4 regions of the Bacillus sp. 41-22 genome follow, and region 1 is predicted to be linked to each of the others. Evidence: riboswitches for the same ligand, from Rfam matches in the RefSeq annotation. Region 1 holds a riboswitch; each other region holds the start of a gene.
The links. Region 1 has a riboswitch for S-adenosylmethionine ahead of LCF45_RS05090 (LLM class flavin-dependent oxidoreductase). Riboswitches for the same ligand answer to the same signal wherever they lie in the genome.

Region 1 (3,128 bases):
TATTGCTGGATTAAAGTAATTCCATCAATGGGTTCTTCAAATGTCGGACCATCCAAATATTGTTCTAAAGTATCAATAGAATGAAAAAGTTGAACACCAAGGCCTTTACCTGCACGGTTATGTTTTGTAATGAATGGCACTTCCCCTAACTCCTTTGCTGCTTTTACTATATTATCACGGCCAACAGCACCAATTGTTTTCGGCACTTGTATCCCAAAATTTCTTAATGCTGCATATTGATTCAATTTACTTACTTCAAGGCGTAATGCACGAGACCCATTAAATACTGTTCGTCCGTATCCCTCTAGCCAAGCAAGAACTCCTTCAGTCAACTCAGGTGCATATCGATGCCCTCTCGTATGTGAAGAAGCACTCATACGGCTATAAAAAACACCTTGGGGAGGTTCTTTTTCTAACGAAAGTGTTCCTTCATTTAAAAACCATTCCTCATAAGGTAACTCCAGTTCTTCCAATCTTTTCACCAAATGATCCGTCCATTCCTTATTCTCATGTAATATGTAAATTTTACTCATTTGTAATCAATTCCTTTCTTTTTGCTTCAACTAATGGCATCACTTTTTCAGAAAATCGTTTCATCTCTTCAAGCTGTGGAGAAAATTGTAAAAGTAATAACGTAACACCCACTTTTTCAAAAGCAAGTATCCTTTCTGCAATTTGTTCTGGTGTTCCGATTAAATTAGGACGTAATCCACGATTAGATACGGAATAATCATTGAGCTTCACTTGCTGTTCCAAATGCGACTTACTAATAAAATCTTGGTAACCCGCATAACCTAAAGCATCGTCTTTCACATCCGTTATACGTCTCCATTCTTCTAATGCCTCTTCTTCTGTATCACGACAAATGACGTAAGCCGCGAGCCCGAATGACTGCAATGGCTCCTCTGTAACTTTCTTTCTACGATTCTTCATATCTTCTATTTTCACAAATACTTCTTCCACTGTTCCCCCATGCATTACATATGCATCCGCGTGATTTACAATGACCTCTTTTCCTCTCTCACTCTCACCACCTGCATAAAGCTTAATTCCTTGTTTCTGCACAGGTTTTGGACTTAAATGTGTATGATGAAGCTCATAAAAGTTCCCTTTATAAGAAAACTCTTCTTCTTTCCAAAGCTCTTTCAAAACTGTTACAAATTCCTCTGTGCGATCATACCGTTCATCATGTGCGGTAAATACCCCGCCGTACTGCTTCGCTTCTTCTTCCCACCATGCTGAAACTACATTTAATGTAAAACGGCCATTACTTAATTGATCGATATTTGCTGCCATTTTCGCTGTAACTGCTGGATTGTGGAAGCCAGGTCTTACAGCTGTCATAATCTCTAATCGATCCGTTACCGCAGCAAGTGCTGCCGCAGTTGTCCACGCTTCTAAACTTGGTGCTGAAACACCTTTTATATCATTTAAATTTAATTCTGCTATAAGTGTTGTTGAAAAACCTAATTGTTCTGCCGCTTGCGCTGTTTGTTTTGCATACTCAAACGTAGGCGGCATAGATTCATCATCTACATTTCGAAGCCATCCCCCAAAAATCGGCAACCAAAAACCATACTCCACTACCTATTCCCCCTTTATCTTTTAACCATAAAAAAAGCTACTCTTAACGAAATAAGAGTAGCCTTCTTGACTAAATGAACCGCCCTTATCTTTCAGGTGTTTTTCACCTGCAGGATTTGGCACCTTTCGTCTAAAACGAGGTTGCCGAAGTTTCATAGGGCCCGTCCCTCCACTTCTCAACATAAGAATTGTTTGATTTCCATTTATTATAATCATCAGAATAATAAAAATCAATCGTTTAATACTTATTTTTCCGATAAACATTAAATGATATATGAAACATCATATTGTTATAGAGATTTATAGGGTATTATGTTGTTTTACTTGCGGATATATAAAGGGCTATGTTGTATCATGTCGAAAACATCATTTATAACCAAGTTGCTTTACTTCTATCTTAAAAACACAGAAAAATAAATATCAATCAAATGAGGTGTTAGTAACATGAAAAATAAACGATGCGAGAATTGTGGTTCTACTACATTTAAAGAAGGAAGGATTGGATCTGCTTATCATGCATATGTTTGTGAGGATGAATCTAGTAGATTCTTTTCAGGAGGGAAACGTTCCAAACTATTAACCACATTTTGTTTAGAGTGCGGTGAGGTGCAATCATTTAGAGTTGAAAAACCGGAGATATTTAAAGAATAAAATAATACTAATTACATATTTACAGTAGGAATGATAACAACGGACGATTTCGCTACAACTAGAGTAAATACACCAATCATATTAATAAAAAACAAGAATAAGGTGTCTAAAGGACCCCCTATTTTGAGCCAATAATGAGACATTATGTTAATCTTATATGTATAGTTGCACAAAATTGAGAAACTTAAGGAGACAGATCAATTTTATGAGAAAATCATTCATATTACTTACTTTAATTCTAGTATTAGTCAGTGTTACGGCTGCTTGTACACAAGATAAAAAAGATAGTGCCGTTGAAAATGGTCCAATAGAAGAACCAACCGCAAAAAATGAAAATGAAGAATTAATAAATTTTGAAGAAAAAGAAGATATGAGCCGCTTGGAACAAGGTATTTTATTAGTTGGTGAGAGTGTTAAAGGAGGCTATTACTTGGCCACCGTTCAAAGTGCATATTTAAATGCTAACAACGATTCCGTCGTTGTTAATGTCTCTGTAAAAAATGTACGAGGTCAAACGATTGGACTATCAGAATTAAAATATAACCTAAAAGATGAAAAAGACGGAAAGGCCTATGAAGGCAAGGTGCTTGACCAAAACCCTTCTGATATACAAGTTAAACCAAATGAAACAGTAGAATTGAAAATAGCTTTTGAAGTACCAAGTACCACAGATGAATATATGTTCTATATTGAAAGCTCTTTAGACCCTCTAGAAACAAACTGGAAAATTGATAAGCTGCAATCACAAAAAAACTAAATCTAAAATACAATATAAAAGTCCCTCTACCTAAGGCAGAGGGACTTTCTAATTACTATCTCAAACTACCCGCAATCTCCGTAAAGATAACTCCAAGTGCATGTGCACCTGCATCTGGATAGCCTAAGCTTCTTTC
Region 2 (3,128 bases), 830 kb from region 1:
TGCGTAAATACTTTTCTACCCTTTTTTCAATTTCATTTTTGGGAAGACCAGATAGACGTAAGGGTAGTGCGATATTTTCATAAACGGTAACGGTTTTAAGTAAATTGAATCCTTGAAAAATCATGCCGATCTTTTTTCTCGCCTTTGCGAGTTCTTTTGTCGATAAGGTTGTTAACTCTTGTTCATTTATAATGATATCTCCTGTCGTTGGTTTTTCTAATAAATTTACACAACGGATTAATGTACTTTTACCAGCGCCACTATATCCGATGATTCCAAATACTTCGCCCTTTTTTACTTTAAGGGAAGTTGATTTAAGAGCCTCAACATTCCCTTTTTTTGTTGTAAATACTTTGGAGACGTTTTTTAATTCAATCATTATAGTCAGCTCCTACCAAGACGGTAAAACAGAACCATCGAATTTTTTCTCAATGAAATCTTTTACTTCTTTAGATTGATAAGCTTTCTTTAATTTATTAACAACAGCATCATCTTTATTTTCAGTACGAACAACGACCCAATTCACATATGGTGAATCTTTTCCTTCGCGGAAAATAGAATCTTTCGCTGGGCTTAATTTTGCACCTAATGCAAAGTTTGTATTAATTGCAGCTGCCTTTACTTCACTTAGCTGTGTTGGTAATTGAGATGCCTCTAATTCAACAATCTTTAAATTTTTCGGGTTTTCAATTACATCTTTTGCAGTCGCTTTTTCTGTAGCTTTTGGATCAACCTTTAAAACACCTGCTTTTTCAAATAGCTTTAAAGCACGAAGCTCATTTGTTGGATCATTTGGGACAGCGATTGCATCGCCCTCTTTTAATTCTTTTACATCTTTTAAGCTTTTAGAATATACACCCATAGGGAATGTTACTGTGGAAAATACTTCAGTTAATTTCATGTTGCGTTCAGCTTTAAATACGTCTAAATAAGATTTAGTTTGATAGCTATTTACATCGAGGCTTTTTTCATCTAAAGATACGTTTGGCGCTACATAATCATTAAATACCTTTACATCAATTTCGAGACCATCTTTTGCTGCCACTTCTTTTACCTTTTCAAAAATTTGTTCATGCGGTCCACCCGTTACGCCGACAGTAATCTTTTTCTCATCTAATGCTTTTACCTCTTTATCAGAATTAGCACCACATGCACCTAACAATAATACCGCTCCACTTACAATACTTAATAACACCTTTTTCATCTATAATTCCCCCTTAATATACGTTCCAAAATAAAAAGCACCTCTCAAAAATAAGAGAGGTGCCGAATAGACGAAATAGGTTCCTCTCTTATCTTCCAAAACGAAAATCGTTCTGCAGGAATTAGCACCTTAGCTTATACGTTATAAGCTCGGTTGCCGGGCATCATCGGGCCAGTCCCTCCGCCACTCTTGATAAGAGTATGTGTATGTAGTTTTTTAATATGGTACTAATAGTAAATCTTACAAAAAGAATTGTCAATATTATTTTCTGAATATATTTTATTTTAAGGTAATCGAAACGTTCCCTTTTTTATGTCCCTTTTCCACATACATATGAGCTTCAGCAATTTCTTCTAATCGGTAAGTTCTATCAATAACGGGCTTTAGTTTTTCCGTTTCGACTAGTTTTTTTAATAGAATCATATCCTCTTTACTTACCTTGGCCATCATTCCATTAACAGATACATATTTTCCATTGGGTGTTAATGTATTTGTACAAAGGGATTTTTTATACTTCCCAACTGCATCAAATATAATATCGTAGCATTTGCCTTGCTTAGTAAAATCTTCTTTCGTATAATCAATTACTTTATCAGCTCCTAAAGATTGCACGAGTTCAAAATTTGAATTACTACAAACAGCCGTAACGGTCGCGCCGAAATATTTAGCAAGTTGTACAGCAGCTGTTCCTACTGATCCGGAGGCACCATATATGAGCACTTGTTGCCCTTTTTTTATACGGCCCTTTCTCAGGAAATGTAATGCTGAAGTTCCGCCAAAAGGAATAACTGCCGCTTCTTCATACGTCACATTGGTAGGTTTTAATGTTATTAATCCACTTTCATGTACGCATGTGTACTCGGCATAACCACCGAGGTTTAGTTCTGTTAATGCAAAAATTGGATCACCTTTTTTAAATTGAGTTACATCTGTTCCTACTTCTTCGATTTCACCGGATAACTCTACGCCGAGTACAGGTTTTCTCGGTTTTCTGAAACCTAATATGATCCTCATAGGAATCCAAAATAAGAGGGGGCTATTAAAGCCGCGTATTCTACAATCTCCAGTCGTTACACTTGTTGCGTGAATTTTAATTAATACTTCGTTCTTTTTAGGTGTAGGTTTCTCTATATTTTGAAGCTGAAGAACGTTAGGTGGTCCATACTGTGTGCAAATGATCGCCTTCATAATGACCTCCTGAAATGAGTTGTTGTTATTTACATCATATTTAAAACCTTCATTAAACATGTCGCTATATAGCGAATAAAGATTAAAAATTATATAGATTTCGTAGGAAAAGAGGTGATATTATTTTGGGAAAGGGGGCGACATTATGAAAAAAACTATTATTATTTCAAGTTTAGTGCTTGCAATCAGTCTAGGGGTAGGGTGTAGCAATGAGAAAACAACAAAGACTGATGAACCGAAAAAAGAAGCCATGCAAAAAGAAAAGGAATTAGAAGCGAAGGATGTTTTCAAGAAAACGAACGAAGCTTTTAAAAATGAAGAAAATGTAACGATGACATATGATGTAGGGTTAAAAGCTGAGGGAACAGAGATGGATATATTAAAGGCTAAGATGCAATTAGAGCCAAAGACAAAGAATTCTCGTTCTGAAATGAATATTTCTGGTACAGATGTTGTAGTGTATACTGTGGATGGTAAAGTTGCTGGTGAGGTGAAAAACCCTAATACAGGAGAAGTTATAACCGTACCAGAGGAGCAATTAAACGCTGGTGGAATGAAAGCGACTCAAGATATTATAGATAATTTAGAAGTACCAGCAGTAGTTTTAGATAAAATGAAGATGGAGAAAAGCGGAGATAAATATAAACTGAAATTTACATTAAAAGGGCAAGAAACAGAAAGTATGTTAACTAGCATGGATGAAACGCAGAAGAAAATGTTACAAGCACAAAATGCG
Region 3 (3,128 bases), 1.5 Mb from region 1:
TTATGTGGAAAAAGTCATTATTGTAGAAGGTAAATCGGATAGAAGAAAGATTGAATCTATTATTCGTGAACCAGTGGAAATTGTTTGTACAAATGGTACAATTGGTTTGTCGAAAATGGATGAGCTCATTGATCAATTTTTTGATAAGGACGTATATGTGCTAGTGGATGCTGATGATGCAGGAGAAAAGTTAAGGAAACAATTCCGAAAAGAATTTCCGCAAGCAGAGCATATTTATATTGATCGCTCGTATCGCGAGGTGGCGACTGCACCTTCTTCACATTTAGCAAATGTATTATGGGGAGCAGACATTGACGTTTATACAGAATATTTACGGTAAGGAATGATAGAAGTGATTGATTGGACAGGTGCCGAAGCTACAGCCCTAATAGGAAATGAAGAAAAAACAGTGTTATATGTGTATACACCAATGTGTGGAACATGCCAATTGGCAAAGAAGATGTTAACGGTCGTTGAGATGACGATTGAAGATTTGAAAATTGGAATGTTAGATTTAAATTATGCCCCGCATTTAGCGAAAGAGTATGGGATAGAAAGTGTACCGTGTTTACTTATTTTTGAAAATGGGACACTGATGAAGAAAATATATGCATTTCATTCGGTTGAATATTTATATACGGAATTAAAGTAGGCGGCAAAGTTTTTGCCGCCTCGACATATTTCTTGGGAAATATGTCGACATGCGTGATAGATACAGTATTTGTCGAGCGAAAATAACAGGATTGCCCTTTAATAAGAGGGAATGGTATGTAATAGAAAGTGATATGAGGGATGTGGTTTAGGATGAAATTATATTCTTTGCTTCAATCATTTGTAAATTACGCTAATGGTCAATATCATTTAGAACCGCTTTTAAGGCAAGGAGAAAGAACTGTTAATTTTCGTTTTGGAGATGAATGCTGTTCGTTACAAATTTCAAGAGATTATATAGAACTTTTGAAAGAGGCGAGAGGAACGGAACAAATCGTTTGTTTAGAGGAAGAGGATGTACAAAAGTTAGTGACTGGAAATATGAGGTTGCAAAAGTTAATGAGTGATGGACGGGTACAATATTCTGGAACGTATCGAACGATGTTATTAGTTGAATCGATGTTTCATATATGTAAACCGATGTCAGTCGGAGCTTAAAATTCTGAAGTTTCTTTTTTTACGAAAATTTCTGTTGACAGAGCGTGTGGATATTGATACAATTCAATTCATAAAATATAGACAATTTCATAAATTTTAAATCAGACGAAAATTTAATCTGATTTCTCTTATTAAGAGAGGTGGAGGGACTGTGCCCTGTGAAGCCCGGCAACCGTCAACTTATGTTGAAATGGTGCCAATTCCTGCAAAGCAAATGCTTTGAGAGATGAGAGAGAGGGATAATGTTGTTATATACGCATATAAACCTTTCTGCTTCTCTAGAAGCGGAAAGGTTTTTTGTTGTTTGAATGCGGAGGACATTCAAATAATAAGAGGAGCTATAACGATGGACTACACGCATGAAAAATAAAAAAATGCGGAGTCTATCCAAAGTTTTATGAAATCTAGCTCCAGCGGCTAGAACAGTCGGTCGTTTCATCCCTTCCTATGAGGCAAAAAGCGCCTCTACGTCTGGGATTCCAACGCCCTCTTGTTCTAAGCGAGCCGCTTGCGCTTTTTATTTAAAAAAGGGGTGAACATCATGATCTTATTAGAAAATGTAAAGAAAATATATAAGGCAAAAAGCGGTGATGTCACTGCTGTAGATAACGCCAACTTAAAAGTAGATAAGGGTGAAATATTTGGTGTTATTGGATATAGTGGCGCTGGGAAAAGTTCGTTAATCAGATTGTTTAATCAGTTAGAGAAACCAACTTCTGGCCAAATTACAATTGCGAATCGTGTGATTTCAGCGATTACTGGAAATGAACTTCGTAAGGCAAGACAAGAAATCGGAATGATTTTTCAGCATTTCAACTTACTTTGGTCACGAACTGTGCGTGAAAATATCGCATTCCCACTTGAAATTGCAGGTGTCGATAAGGCGGAGAGAAGAAAACGTGTCGATGAGTTAATTCATCTTGTTGGATTAGAAGGAAGAGGAGACGCGTACCCATCTCAGCTAAGTGGTGGACAAAAGCAGCGCGTCGGGATTGCAAGAGCGTTAGCAAATAATCCACAAGTACTTTTATGTGATGAAGCAACGTCAGCTCTTGATCCGGAAACGACAGATCAAATTTTAGATTTATTGTTAGATATTAATAAGCGTCTCGGCTTAACAATTGTATTGATTACGCATGAGATGCACGTTATTCGCAAAATTTGTAATCGAGTTGCTGTAATGGAAAAAGGGAAGATCGTAGAAACGGGTCCAGTACTTGACGTATTCCGTAATCCACAGCAAGACATTACAAAACGATTTGTACAGCAGTTAACTGATTCTGAAGATACAAATGAAACGATTGAAAGTTTAATAGAAAAGTATCCAGATGGAAAAGTAATTCGTTTGCAGTTTGTCGGTGAAGCGGTAGAAAGACCGGTACTTCAAAGGTTAATGCAGCGCGGTGATATAGAAGTTAGCATTTTGCAAGGAAATATCGCGCAAACGAATAACGGATCTTACGGAAGTTTAGTCGTTCATTTAAATGGTGAAGAAACAGCGATCCAGCAAGCAATAGAAGGGATTCATCAAGATCAAGTAGAGCTGGAGGTGATTGCACATGGATAAGTTAATCGCAAATATTGATTGGAATCAAATGTTAGAAGCAACTGGTGAAACGTTATATATGACGGCAATCGCAGCACTTGCCACATTTGTTTTAGGACTTATTTTAGGACTATTACTCTTTATGACAGCGAAAGATAATTTATGGGAAAATAAAGCGATTAATACGGTGATTGGAGCGTTCGTAAACATTTTCCGTTCTATACCGTTCATCATTTTAATTATTTTATTAATCCCGTTCACAAAGATTCTTCTTGGAACAATACTCGGAGCGAGTGCAGCGCTGCCAGCTTTAATTATTGGAGCGGCACCATTTTACGCGAGAATGGTTGAAATCGCGCTTCGTGAGATTGATAAAGGTGTAATTGAAGCTTCAAAAGCGATGGGAGCAAAAACAAGCACAATTATTTTGAAG
Region 4 (3,128 bases), 810 kb from region 1:
CCTTGTCATTCAAATGATTGCTGGCTCTGCCGCTATGCTCCAGCAAAATCAGGATCCAGCTATGCTCCGCGAACAAGTAACAACACCAGGAGGCTCAACGGCTGAAGGCTTAAAAGTTCTATATGAAAATAATTTTTCAGAAGTCATTCAACAAGCAGTTGAAGCGACCAATAAAAAAGCTAGGGGGAATTAATATGACTTTAACAAGTTTAAACGACTATACAACATTACATAACGGCGTGAAAATGCCTTGGTTCGGCTTGGGTGTTTTTAAAGTTGAAGATGGTACAGAAGTAATTGATTCTGTAAAAGCAGCTATAAAAAATGGATACCGTAGTATCGATACTGCTGCGATATATAAAAACGAAGAAGGCGTTGGACAGGCAATTCAAGAATCTGGTATTCCTCGTGAAGAGTTATTCATCACTTCAAAAGTGTGGAATAGTGATCAAGGTTACGAGTCAACACTACAAGCATTTGAAACTACATTAGAAAAATTAGGTCTGGAATATTTAGATCTATATTTAGTACATTGGCCTGTAAAAGGAAAATACACTGAATCATGGAAAGCTTTAGAGCAGCTTTATAAAGATGGTCGTGTTCGTGCTATCGGTGTGAGTAATTTCCATATTCACCATTTGCAAGACGTATTTGAAATTGCAGAAATTAAACCAATGGTTAACCAAGTGGAATACCACCCACGTTTAGCACAAGAAGAATTACATGCCTTCTGTAAAGAACATAACATCCAGCTTGAAGCTTGGTCACCATTAATGCAGGGGCAGCTACTTAATCACCCAACATTACAAGAAATCGCTACGAAATATAATAAATCGACTGCACAAGTTATTTTACGTTGGGATCTACAAAATGAAGTTGTAACAATCCCTAAGTCTATTAAAGAACACCGCATTATTGAAAATGCAAACATCTTTGACTTTGAATTAAGCTCGGATGATATGAAAGCAATTCAAGCTTTAAATGAAAATCATCGCGTTGGTCCAGATCCAGATAACTTTAACTTCTAGTAGGGAAACCACTGCCATATGCAGTGGTTTTTTTAAAAAAATAAAACTGAAAATTCAAACTATATCCCATTTGATTGACACTTCATTATCTAAGGTGTAAGATTTTGAATTATCAAAGAAACACAAAAATTAATAAAATTTATTTGTTTACTCATTGTATCAAGAGAGGTGGAGGGACTGGCCCTTTGAAACCTCGGCAGCAGGTTCATTTTGAATACTGTGCCACTTCCTGCAAGCTTTGTGCTTGAAAGATAGAATGAGGGACTTCGTTTATATACGGGTGCATAACTTGTACGTAAAAATCCCTCTTTCTCAATACGAAAAGAGGGATTTTTTGTTTTTCATTTCCCTCATCATCATCCAATCTTATTAACTATTTAGGAGGAAAATCAAATGAAAAAGAAGTTTGTACCCGGTATTGCATCAGTTGTAGGAGTAAGTATTTTATTATCTGGTTGCGGTAGTTATAAAAACGAAGCGAGCGGAGCAAATGCAAAAGATGAGGCACCTAGTAAGCAAGTTTTAAACTTATCTTCTCCTACTGAGATTCGAACAATGGATACGGCTCGTGCTACAGATACTGATTCTGGTCAAGTAATGAGAAACGTATTTGAAGGTTTATACAATCTTGGTGAAGGTAATAAACCTGTTCCTGGCGTTGCGAAATCTCATGAAGTAAGTGCTGATAAAACGAAATACACATTCCATTTACGAGATTCAAAATGGTCGAACGGCACACCTGTAACAGCGAAAGATTTTGTCTTCGCTTGGCAAAGAGCTGTCGATCCAGCAACAGCTTCTGAATATGCTTTTTTATTCCTGGATATTAAAAACGCTAAAAAAATTAATAGCAAAGAACTCCCATCCGATCAACTTGGTATAAAAGCAGTTGATGACCATACGTTTGAAGTAGAATTAGAGCGCCCTGTTCCGTATTTTATTAGCTTAACGGCGTTCCCAACATTTCTACCAATCAACGAGGAATTCTTTAAAGCACAAGGTGATAAGTACGCTTTAGAAGATAACAAAATCTTGTACAACGGAGCTTTTACACTAAGCGATTGGAAGCATGAACAAAGCTTTAAATTTAAGAAAAACCCTACCTATTGGGATAAAGATAATGTCAAACTCGAAGAAATCAATTTCAACGTTGTGAAAGAGAAATCAACAGAAGTAAATTTATTCGAATCCAAACAATTAGACCGTATAAAACTAACATCTGACTTCGTTGATAAATATAAAAAGGATGCTAACTTTAAAGAACGTCCGAACGTAGGGGTACAGTTTTTACGTATGAATCAGCAAAACAAAGTACTTCAAAACGTTTCTGCACGCCAAGCAATCGATCAAACAATTGATCGAAAATCTTTTGTAAATACGTTATTAAATGATGGCTCTACACCAACCTTTAGTCTCGTGCCGAAAAACTTTGCAAAAGGGCCTGATGGAAAAGACTTCCGTACTGCAAACGGCGATTTAACAAAAGTTGATACAACATCTGCACAAGAATTATGGAAGAAAGCAAAAAAAGAACTTGGTTCTGAAAAGATAACATTAGAATTATTAACAAGTGATGGTGACCTTGAGAAGAAAACTGGTGAGTTCCTAAAAGGACAACTAGAAAAGAATTTAGATGGCTTAACGGTAAATATAAAACCGCAACCACGTAAACAACAAGTTTCACTCTTATTAAAAGGTGACTACGAGATTGGAATTGACGGTTGGAGCCCTGACTTTGCTGATCCAATTACATTCCTTGAACTATTTACGACGAATAACCCTTACAATTTAGATCATTACTCTAATAAAGAGTTTGATGAGACAATTGAAAAAGTTAAAACTACTTTGGCTGGTGATGAAAAAGCTCGCTGGGAAGCGTTACTAGCATCAGAAAAAATCTTATTTAAGGACTCTGTTATCGCTCCTCTTTACCAAAAAGGAGAATCTTATTTAGAGCGTTCTTATGTGAAAGGCATTGTGCAAGTAGACTTTGCAGGTCAATTAAACTTCAAATGGGCAAAAATTGAAAAATAAAGTGAAACTTTAATCAGCCCTCACCAATCGGGCTTTTACGGGCAGTTGATCCCCCCTAACTTCTTT

Region 2: linked by a shared signal. The riboswitch ahead of LCF45_RS01000 (MetQ/NlpA family ABC transporter substrate-binding protein) and the one ahead of LCF45_RS05090 (LLM class flavin-dependent oxidoreductase) in region 1 are both predicted to bind S-adenosylmethionine.
Region 3: linked by a shared signal. The riboswitch ahead of LCF45_RS24645 (methionine ABC transporter ATP-binding protein) and the one ahead of LCF45_RS05090 (LLM class flavin-dependent oxidoreductase) in region 1 are both predicted to bind S-adenosylmethionine.
Region 4: linked by a shared signal. The riboswitch ahead of LCF45_RS01100 (peptide ABC transporter substrate-binding protein) and the one ahead of LCF45_RS05090 (LLM class flavin-dependent oxidoreductase) in region 1 are both predicted to bind S-adenosylmethionine.

The regions. Positions count from the first base shown of each region.
Region 1 is NZ_CP084035.1:1,005,446-1,008,573, reverse strand. Features, by position in the region: gene LCF45_RS05095 (ATP-grasp domain-containing protein) at 1-533, opposite strand, end outside; gene LCF45_RS05090 (LLM class flavin-dependent oxidoreductase) at 526-1,584, opposite strand; SAM riboswitch class I at 1,667-1,772, opposite strand; gene LCF45_RS05085 (hypothetical protein) at 2,029-2,235, shown strand; gene LCF45_RS05080 (DUF4352 domain-containing protein) at 2,441-2,992, shown strand; gene dhaK (dihydroxyacetone kinase subunit DhaK) at 3,048-3,128, opposite strand, start outside.
Region 2 is NZ_CP084035.1:170,862-173,989, forward strand. Features, by position in the region: gene LCF45_RS00995 (methionine ABC transporter ATP-binding protein) at 1-379, opposite strand, end outside; gene LCF45_RS01000 (MetQ/NlpA family ABC transporter substrate-binding protein) at 392-1,204, opposite strand; SAM riboswitch class I at 1,290-1,403, opposite strand; gene LCF45_RS01005 (NAD(P)-dependent alcohol dehydrogenase) at 1,484-2,392, opposite strand; gene LCF45_RS01010 (DUF6612 family protein) at 2,538-3,128, shown strand, end outside.
Region 3 is NZ_CP084035.1:4,768,775-4,771,902, reverse strand. Features, by position in the region: gene LCF45_RS24660 (toprim domain-containing protein) at 1-340, shown strand, start outside; gene LCF45_RS24655 (thioredoxin family protein) at 344-652, shown strand; gene LCF45_RS24650 (hypothetical protein) at 805-1,149, shown strand; SAM riboswitch class I at 1,275-1,382, shown strand; gene LCF45_RS24645 (methionine ABC transporter ATP-binding protein) at 1,691-2,716, shown strand; gene LCF45_RS24640 (methionine ABC transporter permease) at 2,709-3,128, shown strand, end outside.
Region 4 is NZ_CP084035.1:190,797-193,924, reverse strand. Features, by position in the region: gene proC (pyrroline-5-carboxylate reductase) at 1-193, shown strand, start outside; gene LCF45_RS01105 (aldo/keto reductase) at 195-1,028, shown strand; SAM riboswitch class I at 1,182-1,286, shown strand; gene LCF45_RS01100 (peptide ABC transporter substrate-binding protein) at 1,422-3,062, shown strand.